Regions from separate parts of the Actinosynnema sp. NPDC050801 genome, predicted to be linked through region 1. Evidence: riboswitches for the same ligand, from Rfam matches in the RefSeq annotation. Region 1 holds a riboswitch; each other region holds the start of a gene.
The links. Region 1 has a riboswitch for cobalamin ahead of AB0K14_RS16420 (iron ABC transporter permease). Riboswitches for the same ligand answer to the same signal wherever they lie in the genome.
Positions count from the first base shown of each region.

Region 2: linked by a shared signal. The riboswitch ahead of AB0K14_RS05165 (CbtB-domain containing protein) and the one ahead of AB0K14_RS16420 (iron ABC transporter permease) in region 1 are both predicted to bind cobalamin.
Region 3: linked by a shared signal. The riboswitch ahead of AB0K14_RS20075 (prenyltransferase/squalene oxidase repeat-containing protein) and the one ahead of AB0K14_RS16420 (iron ABC transporter permease) in region 1 are both predicted to bind cobalamin.
Region 4: linked by a shared signal. The riboswitch ahead of cobN (cobaltochelatase subunit CobN) and the one ahead of AB0K14_RS16420 (iron ABC transporter permease) in region 1 are both predicted to bind cobalamin.

Region 1 covers NZ_JBFAQZ010000006.1:283,934-290,959, reverse strand. Annotated here, with positions in the region: gene AB0K14_RS16430 (S8 family serine peptidase) at 1-2,955, shown strand, start outside; gene AB0K14_RS16425 (3-isopropylmalate dehydrogenase) at 3,183-4,220, shown strand; cobalamin riboswitch at 4,513-4,639, shown strand; gene AB0K14_RS16420 (iron ABC transporter permease) at 4,732-5,814, shown strand; gene AB0K14_RS16415 (heme ABC transporter ATP-binding protein) at 5,829-6,578, shown strand; gene AB0K14_RS16410 (ABC transporter substrate-binding protein) at 6,575-7,026, shown strand, end outside.
Region 2 covers NZ_JBFAQZ010000002.1:64,458-71,483, forward strand. Annotated here, with positions in the region: gene AB0K14_RS05145 (MFS transporter) at 1-504, opposite strand, end outside; gene AB0K14_RS05150 (PAC2 family protein) at 501-1,397, opposite strand; gene AB0K14_RS05155 (HAD family phosphatase) at 1,626-2,288, shown strand; gene AB0K14_RS05160 (CbtA family protein) at 2,277-3,017, opposite strand; gene AB0K14_RS05165 (CbtB-domain containing protein) at 3,028-3,231, opposite strand; cobalamin riboswitch at 3,262-3,446, opposite strand; gene AB0K14_RS05170 ((2Fe-2S)-binding protein) at 3,501-4,166, opposite strand; gene AB0K14_RS05175 (LysE family transporter) at 4,185-5,114, shown strand; gene AB0K14_RS05180 (nucleotidyltransferase domain-containing protein) at 5,137-5,886, shown strand; gene AB0K14_RS05185 (GNAT family N-acetyltransferase) at 5,888-7,026, opposite strand, start outside.
Region 3 covers NZ_JBFAQZ010000008.1:173,444-180,469, reverse strand. Annotated here, with positions in the region: gene AB0K14_RS20095 (PEP/pyruvate-binding domain-containing protein) at 1-1,405, opposite strand, end outside; gene AB0K14_RS20090 (hypothetical protein) at 1,456-1,698, opposite strand; gene AB0K14_RS20085 (S8 family peptidase) at 1,866-3,047, opposite strand; gene AB0K14_RS20080 (cytochrome P450) at 3,441-4,700, opposite strand; cobalamin riboswitch at 4,793-4,916, shown strand; gene AB0K14_RS20075 (prenyltransferase/squalene oxidase repeat-containing protein) at 5,001-6,305, shown strand; gene AB0K14_RS20070 (hypothetical protein) at 6,302-7,026, shown strand, end outside.
Region 4 covers NZ_JBFAQZ010000029.1:3,512-10,537, forward strand. Annotated here, with positions in the region: gene cobM (precorrin-4 C(11)-methyltransferase) at 1-134, shown strand, start outside; gene AB0K14_RS36440 (cobalt-precorrin-5B (C(1))-methyltransferase) at 140-1,198, opposite strand; gene AB0K14_RS36445 (cobalt-precorrin-6A reductase) at 1,219-1,926, shown strand; gene cobJ (precorrin-3B C(17)-methyltransferase) at 1,901-3,361, opposite strand; gene AB0K14_RS36455 (precorrin-8X methylmutase) at 3,358-3,984, opposite strand; gene AB0K14_RS36460 (hypothetical protein) at 3,981-5,030, opposite strand; cobalamin riboswitch at 5,038-5,171, shown strand; gene cobN (cobaltochelatase subunit CobN) at 5,205-7,026, shown strand, end outside.

The sequences.
Region 1 (7,026 bases):
AACGGCGTGCCCGGCGTGGTCGTGCAGGCCGACGCCGCGAAGGTGCGCGAGCTGGCGCAGCGCGCGGACGTGAAGTCCGTGCGGACCGTGGTGCCGAAGAAGCGCCAGAACTCCACCGCCGTGCAGCTGACGAACACGCTGAAGGCGTGGCAGGAGTACGGCAAGCTCGGTGACGACACCCGCGTCGGCATCATCGACACGGGCATCGACTACACCCACAGCGACTTCGCGGGCCCCGGCACCATCGAGGCGTTCAAGGCGATCGACGAGACCGTGGTCGACGCCTCCTACTTCCCGACCGCCAAGGTGGTCGGCGGCTACGACTTCGTCGGCAACGCCTACGACGGCGAGAGCGACGACCCGGCGGTCAACACCCCGAAGCCCGACCCGAACCCCCTCGACTGCAACGGCCACGGCTCGCACGTCGCCGGCACCGCGGCGGGCTTCGGCGTCAACGCCGACGGCAGCACCTTCAAGGGCGACTACACCAAGCTCACCCCCGAGGCGCTGGACGCGATGCGCATCGGCCCCGGCACCGCGCCGAAGGCCCTGCTGTACGCGCTGAAGGTGTTCGGCTGCGACGGTTCGACCAACGTCACCGCGCAGGCCCTGGACTGGTCGCTCGACCCCGACGGCGACGGCGACTTCTCCGACCACCTCGACGTGGTCAACCTCTCGCTCGGCTCGGACTACGGCGCCCCGGACGACCCGGACAGCCTGTTCGTGCGCAAGCTCAACGCCTCCGGCGTGCTCACCGTGTTCTCCGCGGGCAACGGCGGCGACCTGTACGACATCGGCGGCTCGCCGGGCAGCACCCCCGAGGCGCTGACCGTGGCCAGCACCCGTGACGCGTACGTGCTGCGCGACGCGGTCGAGGTGACCGCCCCGGCCGGTTCGGCGGGTCGCAAGCCCGGCCAGTACAGCGTGGCCTTCGACTACGAGGGCCTGGAGCTCACCGCGCCGGTCGTGGCGATGGGCGACGCCGCCAACAAGGACGGCTGCCTGCCGTTCTCGGCCGCCGACAAGGCCGCCGTGGCGGGCAAGATGGTGTGGCTGGAGTGGGACGACAACGACGCCACGCGTCGCTGCGGCTCGGTCGGCCGGAGCAACAACGCCACCGCCGCCGGCGCCGTCGGCGCGGTGTTCACCTCGACCCTGGAGCACTTCAACGCGGGCATCTCCGGCAACGCGGCGATCCCGGTGTTCCAGTTCACCGGCTCGGCCACCGCGGCGCTGCGCCCGGTGCTGGCCGCGGGCACGCTGGTGGTCCGCCAGTCGGGCGACCTGCGCACCTCGCTGCCCACCTTCGACCAGTCCATCAGCGACACCCCGAGCTCGTTCACCTCGCGCGGCGTGCGCGGCCCGGTCGTGAAGCCGGACGTGGCCGCCCCCGGTGACTCCATCGCCTCGGCGCTGGTCGGCTCGGGCAACAAGACGATGGTCAACTCGGGCACGTCGATGGCCGCTCCGCACATCTCCGGCATCGCGGCGCTGGTGCGCCAGGTCCACCCGGACTGGACGCCGGAAGAGGTCAAGGCCGCGGTCATGAACACCGCGGGCCACGACGTGAAGGTCGGTGACAAGACCTACGCGCCCAACCGCGTCGGCGCCGGCCGCGTCGACGGCAAGGCCGCGGTGGAGAACCAGGTCCTCGCCTACGTGCAGGACGACCCGGGCGCGGTGTCCGCGTCCTTCGGCACGGTCGAGGTGGCCGCGCCGGTCAGCCTCACCAAGACCATCAAGGTGGTCAACAAGTCCACCAAGTGGGTGGACTACACCGTGGGCTACGAGGCGCTGACGCAGATCCCCGGCGTCCGCTACGAGCTGTCCGCGAGCACCGTGCGGCTCAGCCCGCGCGGCATCGCCCGGGTCACCGTCGCGCTGAAGATCGACGACCCGACCGCGCTGCGCAAGACGGTCGACCCGACCATCGAGGCCAACCACCTCGACGTGCCGCGCCAGTACCTGGCCGACGCGTCGGGCCGGGTCGTGCTCACCCCGAAGGCCGGTTCCGCGGTGGCGCTCCGCGTGCCGGTGTACTCCGCGCCGAAGCCGGTGGCCGACATCAACGTGGCCAACAGCGTGCGGGTCAACGGCAAGGGCCAGGGCGTGCTCAACCTGACCGGTCGGGGCGTCGACCAGGGCGCCTACCAGTCCCTGGTGAGCGTGCTGGAGCTGCAGGCGTCCTCGCCGCAGCTGCCGGACTGCCGCCGCAACGTCACCGACAACTGCGTGCTGAACAACACCGCCAAGGGCGGCGACCTGCGCTACGTCGGCGCCGCCACGACCGCGCCGCTGGCCAAGGCGCAGGGCACGCCGGAGAACGCGCTGCTCGCCTTCGGTATCGCCACCTGGGGCAACTGGTACAACCTGGGCAGCAACACCATCCCGTTCATCGACATCGACACCAACGGTGACGGTGCGTTCGACTACGAGGTGTACGCGACCAAGCTGACCGACACCGACCTCCTGGTCGCGGCCACGGTGGACCTGAACACGGGCGCCACGGTCGACCTGCAGGGCGTCAACGGCCAGTTCGGCGACGTGGACACCAACGTGTTCGACACGAACGTGGTGGTCCTGCCGGTGCTGCTGTCCGCGTTGGGCATCGACGCGTCGGCGGACACCTCGCGGATCAGCTACCAGGTCGGCGTGTCCGGGTTCTACGTGGCACCGGGCGCGTCCGACGGCCTGGTCGACTCGATCCCGACCGCGTTGTCGTTCGACCCGCTCAAGCCGGGCATGTGGGTGCAGGGCGGCGGTGACCCGGCGCTGTCCTACCGGGCCCGTCCGGCCACCGCGCTGGTCGTCAACCACGACTCGGCGGCCGCGGCGGCCGACGGCGCGGACAGCCTGCTGGTCCTGCACCACCACAACGCCTCGGGCGACAAGGCCGACGTGGTGAGGGTGCGGGCGCAGACGCGGCTGAACCCGGCCGTGCGCTCAGTGGCCTGATCGTCGTGCATCGCTCTGGCCGGTCGGGGTTGCCCCGGCCGGCCAGAGCCGTTTACGCACATCGGGTGACGACCGAACGGGGGCACAGAACCGTTCGGGTGTCCCGCAGTCCGGGAGATATGGCCACGGAGGGGTGTTCCGAGTGCGGTTTCACCGCTTCGGACCGGTAGCCTTTCGCAATGAGAACTAGTCCCGCGCATTGGGACTGATACCTGGGAGGTGTGTGGATGCGGCTCGCAGTGATCCCAGGAGACGGGATCGGGCCCGAGGTCGTCGCCGAGGCCCTGAAGGTGCTCGGTGAGGTCGTTCCAGCGGCTGAGATCACCCGCTACGACCTCGGCGCGGCGCGCTGGCACGCCACAGGTGAGTTGCTGCCGGAGTCCGTGCTCGGGGAACTCCGCCAGCACGACGCGATCCTGCTCGGCGCGGTCGGTGACCCGTCGGTGCCGAGCGGGATCCTGGAACGCGGCCTGTTGCTCCGGCTCCGGTTCGAACTGGACCACCACGTGAACCTGCGCCCGGCCCGGCTCTACCCCGGCGTGCGCAGCCCGATCGCCGACCCGCCCGAGATCGACATGGTGGTGGTGCGCGAGGGCACGGAGGGCCTGTACGCCGGCAACGGCGGGCTCCTGCGCAAGGACACGCCGCACGAGATCGCGACCGAGGTGTCGATCAACACGTCGTTCGGCGTGGAGCGGGTGGTGCGCGACGCGTTCGCCCGTTCGGCGAACCGGCCGCGCAAGCACCTCACGCTCGTGCACAAGACCAACGTGCTCACGCACGCCGGTTCGTTGTGGTCGCGCGTGGTGGAGGAGGTGTCGTTGCAGCACCCGGACGTGACGGTGGCCTACCAGCACGTGGACGCGGCGACGATCCACCTGGTCACCGACCCGGGCCGGTACGACGTGATCGTGACGGACAACCTGTTCGGCGACATCCTGACCGACCTGGCGGCGGCGGTGACCGGCGGCATCGGGCTGGCGGCGTCGGGCAACCTCGACGTGACGCGGCGCAACCCGAGCATGTTCGAGCCGGTGCACGGCAGCGCGCCGGACATCGCGGGCCAGGGCATCGCCGACCCGACCGCGGCGGTCCTCTCCGTCGCCCTGATGCTGGACCACCTCGGCGAGTCCGAGGCGGCCCGGCGGATCGAAGCGTCGGTGGCGTTCGATCTGGCGACTCGTGACCACTCGTCGCCGGGCGCGACCTACGCGGTGGGCGACCGCCTGGCCGCCTTGGTGTCGTCCAACGTCCGCACCGGCTGACCCACGCGAGTCGAACGCTCAGGACCCGTGAGTCGAACCTTCAAGACCCGCGAGTCGAACCTTCAAGACCCGCGAGTCGAACGCTCAGGACCCGTGAGTCGAACCTTCAAGACCCGCGAGTCGAACGCTCAGGACCCGTGAGTTCAACGCTCGGGACCGGCGTGCCACCACCTGAGCGTTGAACTCGGCCTACCTGAGTGTTCGACTCGCGGGACGCGAGTGTTCGACTCGCGCAGGCGAAAGCACGTGATCAGGGCCACCACGACCTCGTCGTGGTGGCCCTGACCGCGTCACGGGCCGTAGGGTCGCCGGTGCCGCCCGTGGGGGAAGTCCGGTCGAAGTCCGGCGCTGACCCGCAACGGTAGGTCGAGCCACGTGCTCGGCGAGCCCGATCACCCGCGGGCGGTGGGAAGTTGCTCCAACTCCTGCCGTGGTCTGCGGGACGGGTGCGCCGGCCTGCCACGAGCGGGCGCGGGTGGCCGGTCTGGGCCACCCGTCCGAAAGGCGACCGGTGACCTCCACCAGCAGTCGGCGCACGACCGACCGCGCCGCACCACCGACACCGCGCCGCCCGTCCACCGCGGGCCTCTGCCTCGCCCTCACCGCCGTCCTCGCCGCCTCGGTCGTCTGCGGTGTGGCGCTGGGGCCGGTGCGCATCCCGTTCGGCGACGTCCTCCGCTTCCTGGCCGCCGCGCTCACCGGCGGCACGATCGACGCCGCCGAGGCGGGCCCCTACCGGATCGTGTGGGACATCCGCCTGCCGCGCGTCCTGCTCGCCGCCGTCGTCGGCGCGGGCCTGTCCGCGGTCGGCGTCGCGATCCAGGCCATGGTCCGCAACGCCCTGGCCGACCCGTACGTGCTGGGCATCTCCTCCGGCGCGAGCGTCGGCGCGACCGCCGTCGCGACCACCGGCCTGTTCGCCTCACTGGGCATCTACGCCCTGTCCACGGCCGCGTTCCTGGCCGCGCTCGCCGCGATGGCCCTGGTCTACGTGGTCGCCGGCCGCAACCTGACCCCGTTGCGCCTCGTGCTCACCGGCACCGCCATGGCCTACGGCTTCTCCGCCCTGGCCATGCTGCTGGTGTTCCAGTCACCACGCGGCGAGGCGGCACGGGCCGCGATGTTCTGGCTGCTGGGCAGCCTCGGCGGCGTCACGTGGGCGGCACTGCCCGTCGCCGCCGCCGTCGTGCTGGCCGGTGTCGCCTACCTCCAGAGCCGCGCCAAGCACCTCAACGCCCTCTCCATGGGCGACGAGACCGCGACCACCCTCGGCATCGACGTCTCCCGCACCCGCAAGGCGCTGTTCGGCGTCACCGCCGCCATGACCGGCGTGCTGGTCGCGGTCAGCGGCGCGGTCGGGTTCGTCGGCCTCATGCTGCCGCACGCGGTCCGGCTCACGGTCGGCGCGGACCACCGCAAGGTGCTGGCCGTGGCACCCCTGGCGGGCGCCTGCTTCCTCATCTGGGTGGACGTCGCCGCACGCCTGCTCGCCGCACCCGAGGAACTGCCGCTGGGCGTCATCACGGCCGCGCTGGGCGTGCCGTGCTTCATCCTGCTGATGCGCCGCCGCGGCTACGTGTTCGGCGGCCGCTGATGGACCGCCGCCATATGGACGTCCGACTCGACCGCGTCACCGTCGACGGCATCCTCCACGGCATCGACCTGCACGCCGGCGCCAACGAGGTGCACGGCATCGTCGGCCCCAACGGCAGCGGCAAGTCCACCACGCTGCGCTGCGTGTACCGGGCGCTGCGACCGTCCGGGGGAGTGGTGCGGCTCGGCGGCCGGGACCTCGCCACGACGAAGGTCCGCGACACCGCCGAGCACCTCGCCGCGCTCACCCAGGACAGCCACGTCGAGTTCGACTTCACCGTCACCGAGGTCGTCGGTATGGGACGCCTCCCGCACCGGGGCACTCCGCAACGCGACCGGGAGGTGGTCGCCGACGCGCTGTCCCGAGTGGACGCCGCGCACCTCGCGGACCGGGGCTTCCTCAGCCTCTCCGGCGGCGAGCGCCAACGCGTCCTCATCGCCCGCGCGCTCGCCCAGCAGCCGAAGGTGCTCGTGCTGGACGAACCCACCAACCACCTCGACATCAGCCACCAGCTCGCGGTGCTCGCGCTGGTCCGCAGCCTGGACGTGACCGTCCTCGCGGTCCTGCACGACCTCAACCTCGCCGCCGCCTACTGCGACCGCCTGCACGTGCTCGACCACGGCCGGGTGGTGCGCAGCGGCAGGCCGGAGGACGTGCTCACCCCCGAAGTGCTGCACGAGGTCTTCCACGTCCGCGCCCACGTCGTGCGCCACCCCACCAGCGGCGTACCGCAACTGCTGTTCGAACACAGGGAGATCGAGTGAAGAAGTTCGTCGCGCTCGCCGTGGTCCTGGTCCTCACTACGGGCTGCGGCGCGCGGATCGCCACGACGGCGACCACCGCCGCGGTCACCGTCACGAACTGCGGGCAGCAGGTCACCTACGGCACACCGTCCCGTGTGGTCACCAACGACACCGGCATCGCGGAGCTGATGTTCGCGCTGGGCCTGGGCGACCGGATGGCCGGTTACGTCATCGGCGGCGCCCACGCCAACGACGTCGCCTCCTCGCCGTGGCGGGCGGACTTCGAACGCGTGCCGCACCTCGGCGAGCAGATCACCAAGGAACTCGTCCAGGGCGCCAAGGCCGACCTCGTGTTCGCGGGCTGGAACTACGGCTTCTCGGAGTCGACCGGCTTCACCCCCGACGCCCTCGACGACCTCGGCATCGCCACCTACCAGCTCACCGAGGCGTGCCGGAACGGCGTGGGCGG
Region 2 (7,026 bases), on a different contig from region 1:
CCACCGCCACGACGCCTCCGCCGCGAACCCGCTCAGCAACGGCGCCGTCGTCTGGCCGGCGGCCTGCATGGACGCGAACACGCCCAACGCCCGCCCCAGCCGGGCCTTCGGCGTCACCGCCGCGATCGCCGCCAGCAGCAGGGGAGTGGTGAACGCGTTCGCCGCACCCTGCACGGCCCGTCCGCCCAGCAGCACCGGGAACGACCACGACACCGCGCACAACACCGACGCCACCACGTAGACGGCGTACGCCACCCGCACGGTCCGCCGGGCGCCCCACCGTTCACCCAACGTGCCGGAGACCAGCATGAGCAGCGCGAACGGCACCAGGTACCCGGTCAACGTGGCCGCCGCCGAGCCCGCCGGGACGCCGAAGTCGGCACCCACCTCGGGCAGCACCGACGACGTCATGGCACCGCCGAACGGCCCCAGGAACCCGCCCGCGTACAACGCCGCCAACCGCACCCGGACCACCGGCCCGGCGGTCGGGCGGGGCGTGCTCACATCCCGGTCGGCCCGCGGCCCGGCCCGCGTCCCCGCCGCCGCAGGTACCGCTCGAACTCCGCCGCGATGGCGTCACCGCTGGCCTCGGTGATCTGGATCTCCGCGTCCCCGCGCTCCTCCAGCGCCCGCACGTAGTTGCGCACGTCCTCGTCCTCGTCGGCCATCTCGCTGACCGTGCGCTCCCACTCCTCGGCCTGCTCCGGTAGCGCGCCCAGCGGCACCTCGACGTCCAGCACCTCCTCCACCCGGTGCAGCAGCGCCAACGTCGCCTTCGGCGAGGGCGGCTGGGAGACGTAGTGCGGCACGGCGGCCCAGAACGAGATCGCCGGCACCCCCGCCTGCACGCACAGGTCCTGGAACACGCCGACGATGCCGGTCGGCCCCTCGTACCGGGACCGCTCCAACCCGTACTTCGCCGCCGCCGCCTCGTCGTACGCCGTGCCCGTCACCGGCACCGGCCGGGTGTGCGGGGTGTCCATCAGCAACGCGCCCAGCGTGACCACGGTGGTCACGCCCAGGTTCTCGATGTGGCCCAGCAGCTCGGCGGCGAACTTCCGCCACCGCATGTTCGGCTCGATCCCATGCACCAGCACCACGTCCGTGGACGACCCCGGCGGGCGGCAGACCGACAACCGGGTCGTCGGAAATTCAACCCGTCGGGTGACGCCGTCCACCATGCGGACTGTGGGTCGCGTCACCTGGAAGTCGTAGTAGTCATCCGGATCGATCTCCGCCAACGGCGTCGCGTCCCACGTGAGTTGCAGGTGTTCGATCGCCGTGCTGGCGGCGTCGCCTGCATCGTTCCACCCCTCGAACGCGGCAACCATGATCGGGTTGGTGAGCGGTTCGCTGGGGTCGAAGGGGGTCTGGGCGGCCTGGTCCGGATCGGTCACGCGGCCAGACTACGACCACCGCCGCACACCCGACGTCGTAGGCTTGGCGCATGTCGGTTCGTGTCACGCCACCCCACGTCGGCGCGCACGCCGACCGCGCGCCCGTCGCGGACGGCGCGACGGGCGAGGTGCTCCGGGCCGCCGACCCGACCCCGCAGGATTGCGCAGGTCATGGGCGTCGTCACGGGGTCTTGCCGGCCACCGGCGCGTGATCACGGAAAGGTGCACATGACGGTCGAGGCTGTGCTGTGGGACATGGACGGCACGCTGCTGGACTCAGAGAAGCTGTGGGACATCCCGCTCAACGAGTTCGTGGAGAAGCTGGGCGGCACGCTGTCGCTCGCGACCAGGCAAGCCCTGGTGGGCTCCAGCACGGCCCGGACCATGGGCCTGCTGTTCGCCGAAGCGGGTGTCGAACCGACCGACGAGGACCTCGCCGACGGCGCGGCCTGGATCAGCCGGCGCACCGAGGAGCTGTTCCGGGCCGGCCTGCCCTGGCGTCCCGGCGCGGCCGCGGCGTTGCGCGCGGTCCGCGACTCGGGCGTGCCGATGGCGCTGGTCACCTCGACCGAACGGCGGCTGACCGAGGTCGCGCTGGACACCATCGGCCGCGACCTGTTCGACGTCACGGTGTGCGGTGACGAGGTCGACCGCCGCAACAAGCCGCTGCCCGACCCGTACCTCAAGGCCGCCCGACTGCTGGGCGTGGACCCCACCCGGTGCGTCGCCGTCGAGGACTCGCCGACCGGGGTGAACTCCGCCGCGGCCGCCGGCTGCACGGTGCTGGTGGTGCCGTGCGACGTGCCGGTCGAGCAGGGCGAGCGCCGCGTGTTCCGCGACTCCCTGGTGGGTGTCACGCTGGAGACGCTCGCCCCGCTGCTAGACCGCTGACCCCTGCTCCGCCCGGCGCGTGGCGGGGTCGACCAGCAGGCCGAACACCACACCGAGACCCAGCCACAGCGTCGCCGTCTCGGCGAGCGAGGCCAACCGGAAGTCCCACACCACGCCGGCCGGCATGTCGGCGGGCACGACATCCGGTGTCGCCGGGAACACCACCAGCAGCACGACCACCGCCGCCACCACGGCCGCCGCCACCGCGGTCCAGCGCACCGGACCGCCCAGGTTGCCCAGCCGGGACGCCAGGTGGCCTGCCCCGAACGCGACCAGCAACCCGGCCGCGATCAACCCCAGGTAGAGCACCGTGCGGTACTCCACCGTGCCCGGATCACCGACACCGGGCGGGTTGGCCGGGTACTTCACCGCGGGCAGCAACGCCGCCGCGCCGAACGCCGCCGCCGACAGCGCCACCGCCCGGACGAACGGCGCCTTGGCCGCGAACCAACGCCGCGACATCGCGTACGCGGTGGCGAACAGCGCGCCGACGGCGACGCCCACGACCACGGCGGCGAGCACACCGCCGACCACCTGCGTGCCCCGGCTGAACAACTCGCCGTGCCCGTGGTCCGAGCCCGGCTCCGCGGGACGTGCCCGTTCCACGGCCAGTGCCGCCCGGATCGGCGCCTCGACCACGAGCACGCCGACCAGGCCCGCGAGCAGCCCGGACACCGCGCCCGCGCCGACACCGCGCAGCAGCAACCCCCGGTAGGTGGGTGTTGTCACGTCGCCGCGCCTAGTGGCACGGAACGCCGAGCGCGTGGCGCCCGTCGTGGAAGAACTCGTGCACGGTCTCGGCGGCGTGGCCGAGCGCGATGCCGTTCTCCTGCAGGACCAGCCACGTCACGGTCAACGCGACCAGTGCGACGGCGTAGGCCCACTTGGGAACCGGGGTGACCCAGGGGTCGGTGAGAGCAGGGGTGTGCGCGGGGCTCGTCATGACGGCCTCCTCCATACCTCGTGGAAGGTCAACAACAACTCGTGCCGCAGCCGGTCTCCTGACTCCCGGATCGACGCCGTCCCCGCGTCTTCCCAGCCGCTCCACGCGACCAGTGACGTTCTCGGCGGGTTGGCTCCCCGGTCACAGTGGCGAGGACCGCGCCGGATTCACACCGGCTTCCCGTCCACTGCGGCGCTGCGAACCGTAGATGTCGATCGTGGGCCGGCACAACCGACCAGACGAGTTGTCGTGTTCCTCACGTGCGCGGGTCAGCGCCGCGGCGGGGTGGTTCGGGGCAGCGGGCAGTCACCGCAGGTGCCGCCGCCGTCGAGCCGGTAGTACAGGCAGCAGCTGCGCCGCCGGAACACCACCTCGCCCGGGAATGGGATGAACTCGCCCGTGCCCTTGAGCGGCGGGTCGGCGAACAGCTCGTCGGCCAACCCGGCGCAGTCGATCCCGCCGCGGTGGACCGTGCGCAACGCGCCCGCCATGGACGACCCCGCGTTGCCCCACAACAGGCCGCGCGCCACCGGCGTGACCGCGTGCACCGCCTCCACCACCGGCTCCAGCGACTCGGCCACGCCGATGCCCGCGAGCGGCTCCTTGAGCCGGACCTGGAGACCGTCGGGGCGGTAGCGCCACCACAGGTTGGCGGGACGGATGTCCGGCGCGACCCCGCCGACCGCGCGGGCGGCGACCACCGGGCTCAGCAGCCGTGCGGTGTAGCCGAGGAAGAACAGCGACGCGGCGACCCGCCGTTCACCGGTGCGGTACCGGTCGCCGATCCGGTCGAGGGCGTCGGGCAGGTCGGGGCCGTCGAGCAGCCGCGCGCCGTCGTGCCAGGTGTCGTCGGGCCGGCCGACGTCCAGGGCGAAGAACGGGCTGAGGCCGCGGATCTGCCGCAGGGTGGTGAGGACTCGGGCGAACTCGGACACGTGACCTAGTCTGCCGCCGTGGACGCACTGGGGTTGGGACTGGCCCTCGGCCTGGCCGCGAGCATCAGCCCCGGGCCGCTGTTGGTGCTGGTGGTGACGTCGGCGTTGCGCTCGGGTTGGCGGGCGGGCGCGCTGACCGCGTGCGCGCCGCTGCTGTCGGACGCCGTGGTGGTCGCCGTGACGCTGCTCCTGCTGGACCGCCTGCCCGCGCGGGCGCTGGGCGTGCTCGGGGTTGTGGGCGCGGTGTTCGTGGTGTGGAGCGGCGTGCAGACGGTCCGGGAGGCGCGGTCGGCCACCCTGGCCGCCGGCTCCGCGACCGGTGGACCCGCCGATGCCGCCGGTCCTGTCGAGACCGACCGTGCTGCCGGTACCACCGGGCCTGCCGATGCCGGCCGTGCTGCCGATGCCGCCGGTCTTGTCGAGACCGCCGGACCTGCCGGTGCCGCCCGTCCTGCCGGTGCCGCCGGACCTGCCGAGGCCGACCGTGCCGCCGATCCGCCCGTCGGCGAGCCTGCTTCCAGCGCGCCTGCTCAGGACGAGCCGGCTTCCGCCGGAACCGTTGTGCCGCAGGAAGACCGTGCTTCGCAGCCGTCCCCGCCCAGGGGACCCCTGTTTTCGATTCTACCGACGAGGTCCGACAAAACCGGCTCGCGCGCGCTCCGCCGAGCGGTCCTGGTGAACGTGCTCAGCCCGCACCCGTGGCTCGCCTGGGCGACCGCGCTCGGTCCGTTGACCATCACCACCTGGCGCGGATCGCCCGCCGCCGGCGCGGCGCTGCTGATCGGGTTCTACCTGACCCTCGTGGGCGGCAAGGTGGTGATCGCCCTCCTGGTCGCCCGCGGGCGACGACGCCTCGGCGACACCGGTTACCGGCGCGCACTCACCGGCGCGGGCGCGATGCTCGTGCTCGCCGGCGTGGTGATGGGGGTCGAGTTCGCGTCCCTCTGAACGCTCGGAGATCGTGTTCCCCATGACCGACGAAGCGTTCCTCGACCACGTCGCCGACCGGTTGGCGGCCCTGCCCGCCGTGCACGCGGTCACCCTCGGCGGCTCACGTGCCCAAGGCGCCCACACCCCGGACAGCGACTGGGACCTTGCCGTCTACTACCGGGGCGACTTCGACCCGGCCGACCTGCGCGCGCTCGGCTGGCCGGGCGAGGTCTCCGAGATCGGCGGTTGGGGCGGCGGCGTCTTCAACGGCGGCGCCTGGCTCACCGTCGACGGCCGGCGCGTGGACGTCCACTACCGAGACCTCGACGTGGTCGAGCACGAACTGGCCGAGGCCGAGCGGGGCCGCTTCCACTGGGAGCCGCTGATGTTCCACCTCGCCGGCATCCCCAGTTACGTGGTCGTGGCGGAGCTCGCGCTGAACCGGGTGCTGCGCGGCGACCTGCCCCGCCCGGCCTACCCGGAGGCGCTGCGGGTGGCGGCACCGCCGGTGTGGCACGAGAGGGCGGCCCTCACCCTGGGCTACGCCCGCACCGCCCACGCCCCGAACGGCCGGCTGGTCGAAGTCGCGGGCGCCCTGGCCACCGCCGCGCTGCAGACCGCACACGCCGTGCTCGCCGCGCGCGGTTACTGGACCACGAACGAGAAGCGGCTGTTGCAGCAGGCCGGACTGCGCGGTGTCGACGCCGTCGTGGCGGGGCTGCGGCCGGAGCCCGGTGCGCTGGCGCGGGCGATCACCGAGGCGGAGCGGCTGTTCCGGGCGGCGGCCTGACCTACGGCAGGTAGAACGTCATCAGGTCGCCGCGCACCGGCGGGAACAGGGTGTGCATCAGGTCCGCGTTCGGACCCGGGTACACATCCGGGTGCCGCGCGGTCAGGCCCCGCAGACCGTGCGGGCCGAACAGCAGCGACGCCAGCAGGTCCGGCGCCACGCCCGCGCCGCCCGCCGCGCCCGGCGCCTGCATCGTCCCGCCCGGCACGATCGACCCGACCTCGCCCGCCTTGAACGGCAGCCGCACGTGCGACCCGTAGAACGAGACGACCGCCTCGCCCTCCCGGTCGGCGAAACCGCCGTCCACCAACCGCCGGCCGAACACCGGCCGCAGGTGCTCCAGCAACGCGACGGGGTCGCCGATCCGCACGTAGTACGAGGCCGCCTCCTCCGCCGCCGGCCCGAGGAACGGCTCCAGCGCCTCGCCCGCGACGGTGCCCGGCCGCTCGGTCAGCTCGGTGGCCTCGGTCAACGCGAGCAGCGCGTGCGCCGCCGCCTCGTCCACGGCCGCCACCTCGCACAGCCGCACGCCCTCCTCCGGCGGGGTGGTGCGACCGGTGGCGACCGGCACGCCGTCCCGCTCCACCAGCCACTCCGTGCTGCCGTCACGGGCCACCAACCACCGCCACAGACCGGGGGAGTGCGGCATCCGCAGGTCGGCGCGGGCCTGCTCGGCGTCCTGCAAGCGGGCCATCGCCGGGATGTCGTCGGTGGTCGCCTCGCGCAGCGCGTACCCGCCAGCGTCGGGACGCCCCGTGACCGGTCGGGTGGCCGAGATCGGGATCGCGTAGGTGTAGCCGAACACGCGGTAGAAGTAGGGGATGCCGAGCATGACGTTCACCAGCCGGCCGCGTGCGACGGACCGCTCGTGGGCCCAACCCATGAGCGCCCGCACCAACCCCCGGCCCTCGTAGGCGCGGTCGGTGGCGACCAGTTCCACCTGGCCCGCCGGGATCTCCACCCCGTCGAGCACCAGCGTCTCGTCCAGCAGGGTCGCGGTGGACACGACCTTGTCGCCGTCCACGACGACCGCGCACGCCTCCCAGCCCGCGTCCGGGTCCTCGACCACCAGGCGGTGGTCGACCGCGTCCGCCGGTTCACCGCGCTCGACCAGCAGCGCGCCGATCTGGTCGAGGTCTT
Region 3 (7,026 bases), on a different contig from region 1:
CGGTCGTGTCGTCCTCCCCCACCAGCTCCACCAACCGGCGGCGGACCTTGACCGACGCCGTGGAGCCGGTGCGCGCGCCCGCGTCGAACACCCTGGCGTCCACGTGCAGCAGCTCGTCCACATCGGACTTCCACAGCGCGAGCAGCTCGGCGGGCGTGGTGGCGGCGCGGAAGGCGGCGCGCAGCCGGTCGGCCCGACCCGGGGCGGACACCAGCAGGCCGTCGATCCTGGCCCGGAACTCCCGGCCCTGCCGGAGGAACGGCAGCGCCGCGCCGACCGCCGCGCGCAGCACCGCCAGGCGTGACATCGGCAGCGGTGGCACCCGCACGCCCGCCGGGATGCGGCCGAAGTACTGCTCGACGGCCCGGAGGGCGAACCCGCCGAGGCCGAGCGCCCGGCCGACCGCCAGCGCGACGCTGAGGTTGAGGTAGAAGCGGCCGCCGATGTTGCCCGAGGTCGGGTGCCCGGAGATCGGCGGCTGCGCGAGCACCCGGGCCAACGACCAGGTCGCGGGCGTCATCACGCTCGGCACGGCTTCGCGCAGGTTCGCGCACGTCCACAGGTAGTCGCCGAGCAGGGTGTCGTTCCAGACCTCGGGCAACGCCGTGATCGGGCGGGCCTGCAGCACGGCGATCCGACCGTCGGCCACGGCCCACTCGACGTCCACCGGCACGCCGTAGAGGTCCTGGATCCGCGCCCCGAGCCCGGCCAGTTCCCGCACCCGCGCGTCGGACAGCAGCGCACCACCCGACCGGCGCACCACGCCGTCGGCGGACACCACGTACTCGTCGGGCGTGACCGTGCCGCCGACCAGGGCCTCACCGAGGCCGGGCGCGGCGTTGACGACCGTCTCGGTCCGCGAGCCGGTGACCGGGTTGGCGGTGAACAGCACACCGGCCGCGGCCGCGGGGACCATCCGCTGCACCACGACGGCGAGTGCCACGTCGGTGATGCCGTTGCGGGCGCGGTAGGCGATGGCGCGTGCCGTCCACAGCGACGCCCAGCACCGCTTGACCGCGTCGAGCACGTCGTCACCGGACACGTCGAGGAACGTGTCGTGCTGGCCGGCGAACGACAGGTCCGGCAGGTCCTCGGCGGTCGCCGACGACCGCACCGCGACCGGCCCGGGAGGCAGGGCCGCACGGATGGCCTCGGCGATGTCGTCGGGCACGTCGCGGCGTTCGAAGGCGGCGGCGATCGCGGCGGCCGCGTCCGCCTGCCCCGCGCGGAGCTCCAGGTCGAGACCGGCGGTGAACCGGCGGTAGGCGTGCGTGGTCAGGTGGAAGCCGTCCGGCACGGGCAGACCCGCCGCGGCGAGCCTGGCCAGCGAGGCACCCTTCCCGCCGACGGTCTCCAGGTCGGCGTCGGGATCGGCGAGCGGCAGCACCAGCGCGGTGGTTCCCATCCCCCGATCCTTGCACCGACCGGCGACGGGCCGATCACGTGCGGCGATCGTCACGCCGTCCGCGGGTCGCCGAGCGCTTCGCACCGCGGCACCACCGGCGGTGTCGGCTTCGACACGGCCGGCGCGGCGACAGGAGGTTCGGGTCGAGGGGACGACAGGGTGGGCGTCGAGTCGACCGTGGGCCGGGTGGCCGCGGTGACGGGTGGCGTGGGCTCCTGCTGTCGCAGCCCGCAAGAAGCCGCGGTCACCGTGAGGAGTGCGCCCGCGACCAGCACCAGCTGGGGCGACCTCATCACCCATCACTTCCGCAAGACGACGGGATGTACCAACGAGGTCGCTCCACGCGGCCTCGTGTTACCGCGCCGATCCGGGTGAACCCGAGCACCGATCAGCGCAGCGGGCGCGGAAGCCAGTAGGTTCCCGGCGCGCGGGTGGGGTGATCCCCGCGCGCCGGGGGCGGTCACAGGCCGTTGGTGAACAGCAGGCGGTTGACCGTGCCGCCGGTGCCGCCGCCGCTGACGACGTTCGGCGTGGCGCTGGAGTTCAGCCAGTTGTGCACGGTGGCCGACGGCTGGTCGCCGAACCGCTGCTTGTAGAGCGCGGCCACGCCCGCGACGTGCGGCGTCGCCATCGACGTTCCGCTCATCGTGCCCGAGCCGCCGGTGCGCACGGTCGAGACGATGGCGTTGCCCGGCGCGTAGATGTCGACGCACGCGCCCGTGCTGGAGGAGGACGAACGGGCGTCGGTGCTGGTGGAGGACGCCACCACGCTGGCCGTCTCCACCTTGCGCGGCAGGCGGTCGCACGAGTTGCCGCCGGTGTTGCCCGCCGAGGTGGCCAGGAAGACGCCCGCGGCGATCATGTTGCGGATCGCGGTCTCCAGGCCGGCCGACGCGGTGAAGTTCCACGACGTGTTCGCCACGGCCGGCTTGGTGTGGTTGGCCGTCACCCAGTTGATCGCGTTGAGCGCCGAGGTGGTGGTCGCGCTGCCGGAGCAGCTCATCATCTTCACGCCGTGCAGCCGCACGCCCTTGGCGATGCCGTAGGTGGCGGAGCCGATCGTGCCGGCGACGTGCGTGCCGTGGCCGTGGCAGTCGGTGTTGTTGGTGTCGTAGCCGTTGTAGTCGAACGTGGCCCGGCCGCCGTAGTCCGCGTGGCCCGGCGTGATGCCGGTGTCGATGATGTAGGCGTGGACGCCCGCGCCGGTGTAGGCGTAGGTGTAGGACTTGGACAGCGGCAGGTTGCGCTGGTCGACCCGGTCGATGCCCCACGACGGCGGGTTGGCCTGGGTGGCGTCGAGCGCGTCGGTGACCAGCACGTCCTGTTCGATCGTGGTGACCGCCGGGTCGCGGCTGAGCTTGCGCAGCTGCGCGGGGGTCAGCTTGGCGGCGAACCCGTTGAGCGCGGCGTTCCAGACGTGGGTCGGTGTGACACCGGCCGTCGCGGCCACGCTCGCACCGCTGCGCGCGGACGGGTCCAGCAGCACGATGTAGGAGTCCTTGACCGGGTGGACGGTCGCGGACGCCGTCGCGAGGACGATGTCCGCCTGGTGCGGGGACTCGGCCGCGGCGGCACCGGTGGTGAGCCCGACGACGGTGGTCGCGGCGGCCAGGACGGCGAGTGTTCGGTGGAGAGGACGCACGGGTTGGCTCCTTCGGGTGAACCCGGACGAGTGCGCTCCGACGCAGGGTTGACGGAGTCGACTTCTCACTCGTCCGTGATTCAGACCAGCAGCCTGACCAGCGGTTATGCCATGGTCAACGGAGGTCGGCCGAACGGCCGCCCGGCCCGTCACGCACGGTGGACATAACGGACAACTGGTAACGCCCGGTTCGCTCGGGTGGGCGCTAGGCGGGTGCCGACCGGCGCAGTGCGACACACGGGTGCTGGACGTAGGACTCTCGCGAGAGTCCTACGTCCAGCACGCGAGAGTCCTACGTCCGGCGCACCCGAGTTCGACGCTCAGCCCGGTTCCACGCCCAGCGCGGTTCGATGCTCAGCGCGGTTCGACGCTCAGCGCGTCCGGCACCGACGCTCAGCGCGTGTGCACGAGCAGCGAGTCGACACCGTGGACGATCGACGCGGTGCGGAACGCGGGCCGCTCGTCGGCCAGGCGCAGCCGGGGGAACCGGCGCAGGAGGGCCGGGTACGCGGCGCGCAGCTCCAGCCGCGCCAGCTCCGCGCCCACGCAGCGGTGCGCGCCGTGCCCGAACGCCAGGTGCGACGACGTCGGGCGGCTCGGGTCGAAGTCGGACACGTCCTCGCGGTTGGCCGCCGACAGCGACACCACGACGACGTCCCCCTCCTCGATCTGCTGGTCGCCGACCAGCAACGGGTGCCGGGCGAACCGCGGGAACGCCACCTGCACCACGCTCAGGTGCCGCAGCAGCTCCTCGACCATCGGCGCGGCGGCCGCGTCGTCGTCACGCATCGCCGCACGCGCGGCGTCGTCCTTCAGCAGCACGATCGCGCCCAGCGCGAGCATCGACGCCGTCGTGTCGAACCCCCCGGTCAGCACGCCGTCGGCCAGACCGGCCAGCTCGACGTCGCTCACGTCGTCGCCGTGCTGGCGGATGATCGAACCGATCAGCCCGTCACCCGGCGACCGGCGCTCGCGGCGCACGATCTCCTCCATGTAGGACAGCGACTCGGAGATCGCGCCCAAGGCCTGCCCCGCGTTGCCGAACAGGTCGAACCGCGCCGCCGCGAGCTCCTGGAACCGGTCGCGGTCCTCATAGGGCACGCCCAGCAGCTCGCAGATCGTCAGCGACGGGATCGGCAGCGCGAACTCCTCGACCAGGTCGACCGGCCCGTCGGCGGCCTCCATGGCGTCCAGCCGCTCGGTGACGATCGCGTCGATGCGCGGCACCAGCCGTGACAGCCTGCGCATGGTGAACTCCGGCGTGAGCAGCTTGCGCAGCCGGGTGTGGTCGGGCGGGTCGGCGAAGCCGAGACCGCCGGGCGACTGCTCGACCCGACCGACCGCGGCGCCGAGCCGGGCGTAGTCGTTGCTGAACGCACCTGTGTCGGAAAGCACCTTCTTGGCTTCGTCCTGACCGGTGACCAACCACACGCGCAAGCCGAACGGCACCGGGATCCGATGCACCGCGCCGGCCTCCCGCATCCGCTCCAGCTCGGCGACCGGCACCACCCCGTCCCGCTTCAGCGGAACCAGCGCACGGTCCGGGAGCAGCGCAAACGCCCGCGAACCGATCTTGCCCAGCACCCACCGCGTCGCCGAACGCCGTGCGACCCACGCCACCAAGCCGTCGCGCACGGACGCCAGAGTCGTCATCGAACACCCCTCTTCCCCAGGTCGAATGACCGACGGTAACCGTACGTAGGGGTGAGCAGCATCGCGCTAGAGGCGGATTGACACGCCATGGCCCGTGACAGACGATCGGCAATCGCGCGTGAAACGGGGGAAGCCGGTCGAAATCCGGCGCTGACCCGCAACGGTAGGTCCCACCCGGGACGAGCCCGAACACCCGTCGCGCGTGCCACGCTCCTGACACCGTCGAGGTCAACGGGTCGGAGCCCGGGGGAAGTCGATCACGGCTGTCCGGGGTCCGCCCACGCCTCGGAAAGGCCGAACATGTCGTTGAGACGGACCGCCGCCGTCATCGCCACCGCCGCTGTCGCCGCGCTCGCGTCGGCTCCCGCCGCCCGGGGTGAGGCGCCGGCCGTGCCGACGGCCGACGTGAGCGACGCCGCCGCCGGGTGGCTCGCCCGGCAACTCGTCGACGGCGACCACTTCGAGATCGTGTTCGAGGGCGTCGCCTACCCCGACCAGGGCCTCACGCTGGACGCGCTGTTCGCCTTCACCGCGGCCGGCGTCGCGTCCGACAGCGCGGACCGGGCCGCCGCCTGGGTCGCCGAGCCCGAGGTGATCGACAACTACCTGCACTTCGGCGACGCCGCCCAGTCCTTCGCGGGCGCGCACGCCAAGCTGGCGCTGGCGGCGCAGGTGCGCGGCCAGGACCCGACAGACTTCGGCGGCGTCGACCTGATCACGGGTCTCACCGCGCTGCAGGCGCCGTCCGGCCGGTTCAAGGACAAGTCGCAGGACGGCGACTACTCCAACGGCTTCACCCAGGCCTTCGCGGTGCTCGCGCTGGACCGCTGGGAGGGCGCGCCGAAGGCCGCCGTCGACTACCTCGTCGGCGCCCAGTGCCCGGACGGCGGGTTCCCGCTGGTCCTGGAGGCCGCGACCTGCGCGTCCCACGTGGACGCCACGGCGATGGTCGCGCAGGCGTTGCTCGCGGTAGACCGGACGGCCGAGGCGGGCAGGGCGCTGGACTGGCTGACCGGCGTGCAGCACCCCGGCGGCGGGTTCCGCGACGAGGGCAGGACCGACGAGGGCAACGCCAACAGCACCGGACTCGCGGCGCAGGCACTGCGCGCGGGCGGCCGCACCGCCGCCGCGGACCTGGCGGCGAAGTTCCTGAGGTCGTTGCAGGTCGGTTGCACGGCTCCGGCGGCCGACCAGGGCGCGATCGCGTTCGACAAGGCGGGCTTCACGCAGTCCACGTCGCTGCGGGCGAGCGCCCAGGGCGTGCTCGGGCTGGTCGGCGTCGGTTTCGCGGACCTGACCGCCGAGGGCGGCGAACCGGGCGCGCCGGTGCTCGACTGCTCGGCCACCACGACCTCCCCGAGTTCGTCCACGACGACCACCTCGACTACGACGACGGCCACGACGACCACCACCTCCACCACCGGGACGACCGCCGCCACCACGACCACCACGACCGCGGCGGTGGCCGTGGTCGCCAACCGCGGCACCCTGGCCCGCACCGGCGCGGCCGTCGGCCCGACGCTGTGGATCGGCGTGTTGCTGCTGGTGGGCGGCGTGCTCGCGGTCGTGCTGGCGCGCAAGCGGTACGCGGGCGCACGCAGGTGACGAGCCGGTGGCGGCGCGTGCCGACGGCGTTGGCCGTCATGGGGCTCGCGATGCTGAACGCACCGGTGACCGCCCGCGCGGCGGACTGCGCGGGCGTCACGGTGGTCGTGGACTTCCGCTCGCTGGGCGGCGGCGTGCAGACGGGCTGCGCGCCGGGTGACCCGGCCTCGGGCACGGCCGCGCTGAGCGGCGCCGGGTTCGGCTACACGTTCGCGGCGCGGCAGCCGGGCTTCGTGTGCCGGATCAACGGCCGGCCGGGCAGCGACCCGTGCGTCGCCGCCTCGCCGCCCACGGCGTACTGGGGCTACTGGCACGGTCAACCCGGCGGGTCGTGGGTCTACAGCGGCACGAGCGCGAGCGCGCACGACCCCGCGCCGGGCAGCGTCGAGGGCTGGTCGTTCGGCGCGGGCGAACAGCCGGGCATCGCGCCACCGGCGCCCGCGCCGGAACCGACCCGGCCGGCGCCGCAACCCCCCGCGCCCGAGCCGGGCGGGCCCGTGCCACCGGCGCCGCAACCCCAGCCCGGTCAACCGGCGCAGCAGCCCACCCGGCAGTCGCAGACCGCCGCACCGACCACGACGACCGAGGCGACCGGGGCGACCACGACCGCGCCGTCCTCTTCCGGGACGTCGGCGGGCAGCACCACGCCCGGGTCGACCTCCACGGCCGGCTCGTCGAGCCCGACCGCGGTGGCGGTGCGGCCGACGGCCGACACGTCGTC
Region 4 (7,026 bases), on a different contig from region 1:
CGCTCGCCGACATCGCCGACCAGGTGCGGGCGGCGGGCGTGAAACGGACCGCCGTCATCGTCGTGGGCAAGGTGCTGGCGGCCGAGGGCTTCCAGGACAGCCACCTGTACTCGACCACCCGCTGCCGCTCGTGACGGTGTCAGGCCCGGCCGACGATGGTGCCCGCGCGGTCGATCACGATCACGTCCACGGTGACGGGAGCGCCGCGCAGCACGTCGTCGGCGGTCGCCTTGGCGCGGACGGCAACCAGGTCGCCCAGCGGCACGCCGGCCGCCTGGCACACCTGCAAGGCACCCAGCGCGGTGTTGGCCTCCGTGATCGCCGAGGCCGCGGCGGGGTCGTCCACCAGGGACGCCAGGAAACCCAGGTCGACCTGCGAACGCCCGGAGTGCAGGTCGAGGTGCCCGTCGGCCAGCTTGGACAGCTTCCCGATCCCGCCCGCGACGGTCAGCCGGGGCACGGGGTGACGGCGCAGGTACTTCAACACGGCCCCGGCGAAGTCGCCCATGTCCAGCAACGCGTCCTCGGGCAGCGCGTGCACCGCCGCCGCGACCTTCTCCGACGTGCTCCCCGTGCACCCGGCCACGTGCCGGTAGCCCTGGGCGCGCGCCACGTCGATACCGCGCCGGATGCTGTCGATCCACGCCGAGCACGAGTACGGCACCACGATCCCCGTCGTGCCGAGGATCGACAGCCCGCCCAGGATCCCCAACCGGGGGTTCCACGTCTTGCGGGCCAGCTCCTCACCGTGCTCGACCGAGATCGACACGACCACGTCGCCGCTGCCGCCGTGCTCAAGGGCCACCCGCGCGATGTGCTCGCGCATCATCTGCCGCGGCACGGGGTTGATCGCCGGTTCGCCCACCGGCAGCGGCAGACCGGGCTTGGTCACCGTGCCGACGCCGGGACCGGCCTCGAACACCACCCCGCTGCCCGGCGCACCGTGCCGGACGGTGGACCCGACCAGCGCGCCGTGCGTGACGTCCGGGTCGTCGCCCGCGTCCTTCACGATCGCGGCGAACGCCCGGTCGTCGGACAGCGCTTCGCGGGCCAGCGCGAACGACGGCGTCTGCCCCTTCGGCAGCACGATCCGCACCGGGTCGGGGAACTCGCCGGTGAGCAGCGCCGTGTACGCCGCCGTGGTCGCGGCGGTGGCGCAGGCGCCGGTCGTCCAGCCGAAGCGCAGGTTCGTGCTCACGACGACAGGATGCAACAGCCGTGAAGACCGTGCTGGTACTGGGTGGCACGGGTGAGGCGCGCGAACTGGCCGCCGCGCTCACCGACCTCCGGGTGATCTCGTCGCTGGCCGGCCGAGTGGCCGATCCGAAGCTGCCCGAGGGCGAGGTCCGCATCGGCGGGTTCGGCGGCGCCGAGGGGCTCGTGGCCTACCTCAGGGCCGAGCACGTCGACGCCGTCGTGGACGCCACGCACCCGTTCGCCGACCGCATCACCGCGAACGCCCTCGCCGCCACCACCGCGACCGGCACCCCGTTCCTCGTGCTGCGCCGCCCCGGCTGGCCACCCGAGGACAACTGGCGGTACGTGGACACGGTCGCCGAGGCCGCCGAGCTCGTGGCCGGGCGCCGGGCGTTCATCACCACCGGACGCCGGGAGCTGGCCGCGTTCACCGGCGGTGTCGCGCGCACGGTCGACCCGCCCGACCCGCCCAACCCCCGCCTGCACGTGGTGCTCGACCGCGGGCCGTACACAGTGGACGGCGAGCTCGCGCTGCTGCGCGAGCACCGGATCGAGGTGCTGGTCACCAAGGACAGCGGTGGGCCGATGACGGCGGCGAAGCTGGCCGCCGCACGTCACCTCGGCCTCCCGGTCGTGGTCGTGCGCCGACCGCCGCCGCCCGACGCGCCGCTGGTGGAGACGGTGGCCGAGGCGGTCGACTGGCTCACCCGGGGTAGCGGCGCGGGGTGAACACGGTGCCGCGCGCGCTGACGGTGGTCTGGGACGAGCCGACCAGCAGCAGGCACCGCATGTCCACCGTGGACGCGTCCAGGTCGACCAACCGCACCACCCGGACGGACTCCTCCGGCCCGCCGACGTCACGCCCGACGACGACCGGCGTGTCCGGGGAGCGGTGGCGCAGCAGCACGTCACGCGCCTTGTCCACCTGCCACGTGCGGCTGCGCGAGGCCGGGTTGTAGATCGCCAGCACCAGGTCGGCCCCGGCCGCCGCCGCCAGCCGCTCCTCGATCACCTCCCACGGCTTGAGCCGGTCCGACAGCGACACCACGCAGTAGTCGTGCCCCAGCGGCGCGCCGACCCGGCTGGCCACCGCGTGCGCGGCGGTCAACCCCGGCAGCACCCGCACCGGCACGTCCGAGAACTGCTCCTCGGTCGCCACCTCCAGCACCGCGCTGGCCATCGCGAACACGCCCGGGTCGCCGGACGACACCACCGCGACCCGCCGCCCGCGCTTGGCCAGGTCCAGCGCGAACGCGGCCCGTTCGGCCTCGACCTTGTTGTCGGAGGCGTGCCGCCGCTGCCGGGGGTTGACCGGCACCCGGTCCAGGTAGGTCACGTACCCCACCAGGTCGTCCGCCTCCGCCAAGGCGCGACGGGCCTGCGGCGTCAACCACTCCGGCCCGGCCGGACCGAGACCGACCACCACGACCCCGCCGTCGCCGTCCGAACGGGGAGGGGCGGGCCTGCTCGGCAGCAGCGCCAACGAGAAGTACGGCACGCCGTCGGCGTCCACTTCGGACAGCGGCGCGGTCCGCTGCGCCCCGGTCGTGGCCCGCTCCACGTACCAGGCCTCGTCCAACCGCCCCGCCCGCGCCAACGCCTCGCGCACCTGCGGGAACGTCCGGCCCAGCTTCATGATCGCCACCGGGTCGCCGCCGGCCAGGTGCTCCACCAGCGCGTCCGCGGACAACGTGCCCGGCAGCACGGTCAGCACCTCGTCGCGCTCCACCAGCGGCCGCCCGATCACCGCCGCGCCCGCGCTCACCGACGTCACCCCGGGCACGACCTCGGCCTCGTACCGGTGCGCCAACCGCTTGTGCAGGTGCATGTAGGAGCCGTAGAAGAACGGGTCGCCCGCCGCCAGCACCACGACCGTGCGGCCCGCGTCGAGGTGCGCGGCCAAGCGCGCCGCGCACTCCTCGTAGAACGCGTCGATCTCGCCCTGGTAGTCGTCGGAGTCCTCGGTCGTGACCGGGTAGACCAGCTGCTCCTCGACCTGACCGACGCGCAGGTACGGCGCGGCGATCCGGCGCGCCACGCTCCGCCCGTGCCGCGCGCTGTGGAACACGACCACGTCCGCCTCGCCGATCAGCCGCGCCGCCTTGACGGTCACCAGCTCCGGGTCGCCCGGCCCCACCCCGACCCCGTACAGCTTGCCCGTCATTCTTCCTCACTCGCGATCGCGTTGAGCGCCGCCGCGGTCATGGCGCTGCCGCCCCGACGACCGCGCACGACCAGGTACTCCAGTCCCAGAGCGTTGTCCGCCAACGCGTCCTTCGACTCGGCCGCGCCGATGAACCCGACGGGCACGCCGAGCACGGCCGCCGGCCGGGGCGCGCCGGCCGCGACCATGTCCAGCAGGTGGAACAACGCGGTCGGCGCGTTGCCGATGGCCACCACCGCGCCCTCCAGCCGGTCGCGCCACAGCTCCAACGCCGCCGCACTGCGCGTGTTGCCCAGCTCCGCCGCCAACCCCGGCACGCGCGGGTCGCCCAACGTGCACACGACCTCGTTGTCGGCGGGCAGCCGGCGGCGCGTGACGCCCGCCGCGACCATCTGCGCGTCGCAGAGGATCGGCGCACCCGCCAGCAGCGCGGCCCGCGCGTCGCGCACCACGTGTGGCGAGAAGTCGACGTCCGGGACCAGGTCGACCATCCCGCAGGCGTGGATCATGCGCACCACCACCCGGGACACGTCCGACGGGAACCGCGCCAGGTCGGCCTCGGCGCGGATGGTGGCGAAGGAACGGCGGTAGATCTCCGCGCCGTCCTTGACGTAGCTGGTCACCTGATCTCCTCGTACCCGTCGCCGGTCGCGACGAACTCCACCACGTCGCCGGCCGGCCGGCCGCACCGCCGGGCGCAACCGGACCAGTGCACGCGTCCCGGCGCGGTCCGGGTGTCGACCCACCGGGTGGCGTCGGCCCGCACGTCGGCCAGGGACTTCGCGCACCCCGGCCGCCCGGTGCACGCGCTCACCCCGTGCCACCGCGAGTCCGGCGACGTGAACAGGCCACTGGTATCGCTCCCGGCCGGCAGCACCACGCTGCGCCACGGCGTGAGCCGCACCGGCACGCCGGCGAGCAGCCGCGCGTCCCAGCGCCCCAACGGCACGCCGGCCACGACCACCGACCCGTGCACGCCCGGTGCGACGGGCATCACAGTCGGCTCGATCCGCGCGTCGCCCGGAACGCCCAGCGCGTCGGTGATCTTCCGCACACCGCCGTCCACTTCGGACAGCCGCCAGGCGTCGCCGCGGATCTCGCCGAACACGCGTGCGGCGGTCACCACGGCGTCCACTGGATCGGTCACGCGGAGCCCGGAATCCCGTCCTGCCAGGAACAACGCGTCGTCGACGAGCCCGACGTCACCCGACAGGCCGCTCACCGCGCCACCCACCGTGACCAGGAAACGCCCTGGCAGGGACGCCAGCCCGGGCACCGCGCGCAACGCCGCGTCGATCGCGTCGACCAACGCCTGGTTGTCCTCCAACGGCGCGGCGACGATGTTGCGCATCCGCTCGTGGGTCAGCGAGGGCAGCAGGCCGACGTCGCGCAACCGGGCGCCCAGCTCGTGCTCCGCGCCCGGCGCCAAGCCCCTGATCTGCACGTTCGCCCGCGAGGTGAGCTCCAGGAACCCGTCACCGAGTTCGAGGGCGGCGGTCCGCAGCACGTCGACCTGCGCCGCGCTCACCGTGCCGCCGGGTACCCGGACCCGGGCCAACCCGCCGTCGGCGGCCCGGTGCACGTCGACGGCACCGGGGCAGGCGTCCGGGTGGGTGCGGCCTGCCGACGTGGTCGCCTCCGCGGAGGGCGCATGGGGTGCCGTGGGCATGGACTGGATGCTAACTGCCGTTAGGGTGACCTCCGAACGGCGAAGCAGCAGGAGGAAGCCGGTGTGAATCCGGCGCGGTCCCGCCACTGTGACCGGGCGTGCCCCGGGAGTCAGGAACTCCGCTCGCCGTCCCCCACGACCGGGGCGAGGACCCCCGAGGGATGGAGCCCGCACGTGATCCTGCTGTTGTCGACCTCCGACACGGACCTGCTGTCCGCCCGTGCCAGTGGCGCGGACTACCGCCTGGCCAACCCCGCCCGCACCGCCGCGGACGACCTCCCGGCGCTGGTGGAGGGCGTCGACCTGGTGGTCGTGCGCATCCTCGGCGGTCGCCGGATGTGGGAGGAGGGCCTCGACCGGCTGCTCGCCTCGGGTCTGCCGGTGGTGGTGCTGGGCGGTGAGCAGAACCCCGACGCGCCGCTGATGGAGCTGTCGACCGTGCCGGGCGGTGTGTGCGCGGAGGCGCACGCGTACCTGGCGCACGGCGGCGCGGCGAACCTCGCCCAGCTGCACCACTTCCTGTCCGACACCGTGCTGCTCACCGGTCACGGCTTCGCGCCGCCCGAGCCGACGCCCACCTGGGGCCTGCTGGAGCGGGAGCAGGCCGGCGAGGGCCCGACCATCGCGGTCCTGTACTACCGGGCCCACCACGTGGCCGGCAACACGGCGTTCGTGCACGCGCTGTGCGACGCGATCGTGGCCAAGGGCGGCCGGCCGCTGCCGGTCTACTGCGCCTCCCTGCGCGCGGCCGACCCGGAACTGCTGGCCGAACTGGGCCGAGCGGACGCGCTGGTGGTCACCGTGTTGGCGGCGGGCGGCACCAAGCCCGCCGCCGCGGCCGCCGGTGGCGACGACGACGCGTGGGACGTGGGCGCGTTGGCGGCCCTGGACGTCCCGATCCTCCAGGCCCTGTGCTTGACCGGCAGCCGTGCCGCGTGGGACGAGAACGACGACGGACTGTCCCCTTTGGACACCGCGACCCAGGTGGCGATCCCCGAGTTCGACGGCCGGATCATCACCGTGCCGTTCTCGTTCAAGGAGGTCGACGAGGACGGCCTCACCGTCTACGTCGCCGACGAGGAGCGTGCGTCGCGGGTCGCGGGCATCGCCGTCCGCCACGGCAGGCTGCGGCACATCCCGCCGGCCGAACGACGGATCGCGGTCATGCTCTCGGCGTACCCGACCAAGCACTCCCGCATCGGCAACGCGGTCGGGCTGGACACCCCGGCCAGCGTGGTCCGGTTGCTCACCGCGATGAAGGACCACGGCTACGACATCGGCGACGAGCTGCCCGGCGTGGCGGACCTCGACGGCGACGCGTTGATCCACGCCCTCATCGCGGCCGGCGGCCAGGACGCCGACTGGTTGACCGAGGAGCAGCTCCAGGGCAACCCGGTCCGGCTTCCCGCCGCCCGCTACCGGGAGTGGTACACGACCCTTCCGGAGGACACCCGGCAGGAGATGGAGCAGCACTGGGGCGAAGCTCCCGGTGAGCTGTTCGTGGACCGGTCGAAGGACCCCGACGGCGAGATCGTCCTGGCCGCCCTGCGCTCGGGCAACGTCGTGGTCATGGTCCAGCCGCCCCGCGGCTTCGGCGAGAACCCGATCGCCATCTACCACGACCCCGACCTGCCGCCGAGCCACCACTACCTGGCCGCCTACCGCTGGCTGGAGGACGAGTTCGGCGCCGACGCCGTGGTGCACGTCGGCAAGCACGGCAACCTGGAGTGGCTGCCCGGCAAGACCGTCGGCATGTCGGCGGGCTGCGGCCCCGACGCCGCCCTGGGCGACCTGCCGCTGATCTACCCGTTCCTGGTCAACGACCCGGGCGAGGGCACCCAGGCCAAGCGGCGGGCGCACGCCACCCTGGTGGACCACCTCGTGCCGCCGATGGCCAGGGCCGACAGCTACGGCGACATCGCCCGGCTGGAGCAGCTGCTGGACGAGCACGGCAACATCGCCGCCATGGACCCGGCCAAGCTGCCGGCCATCCGGG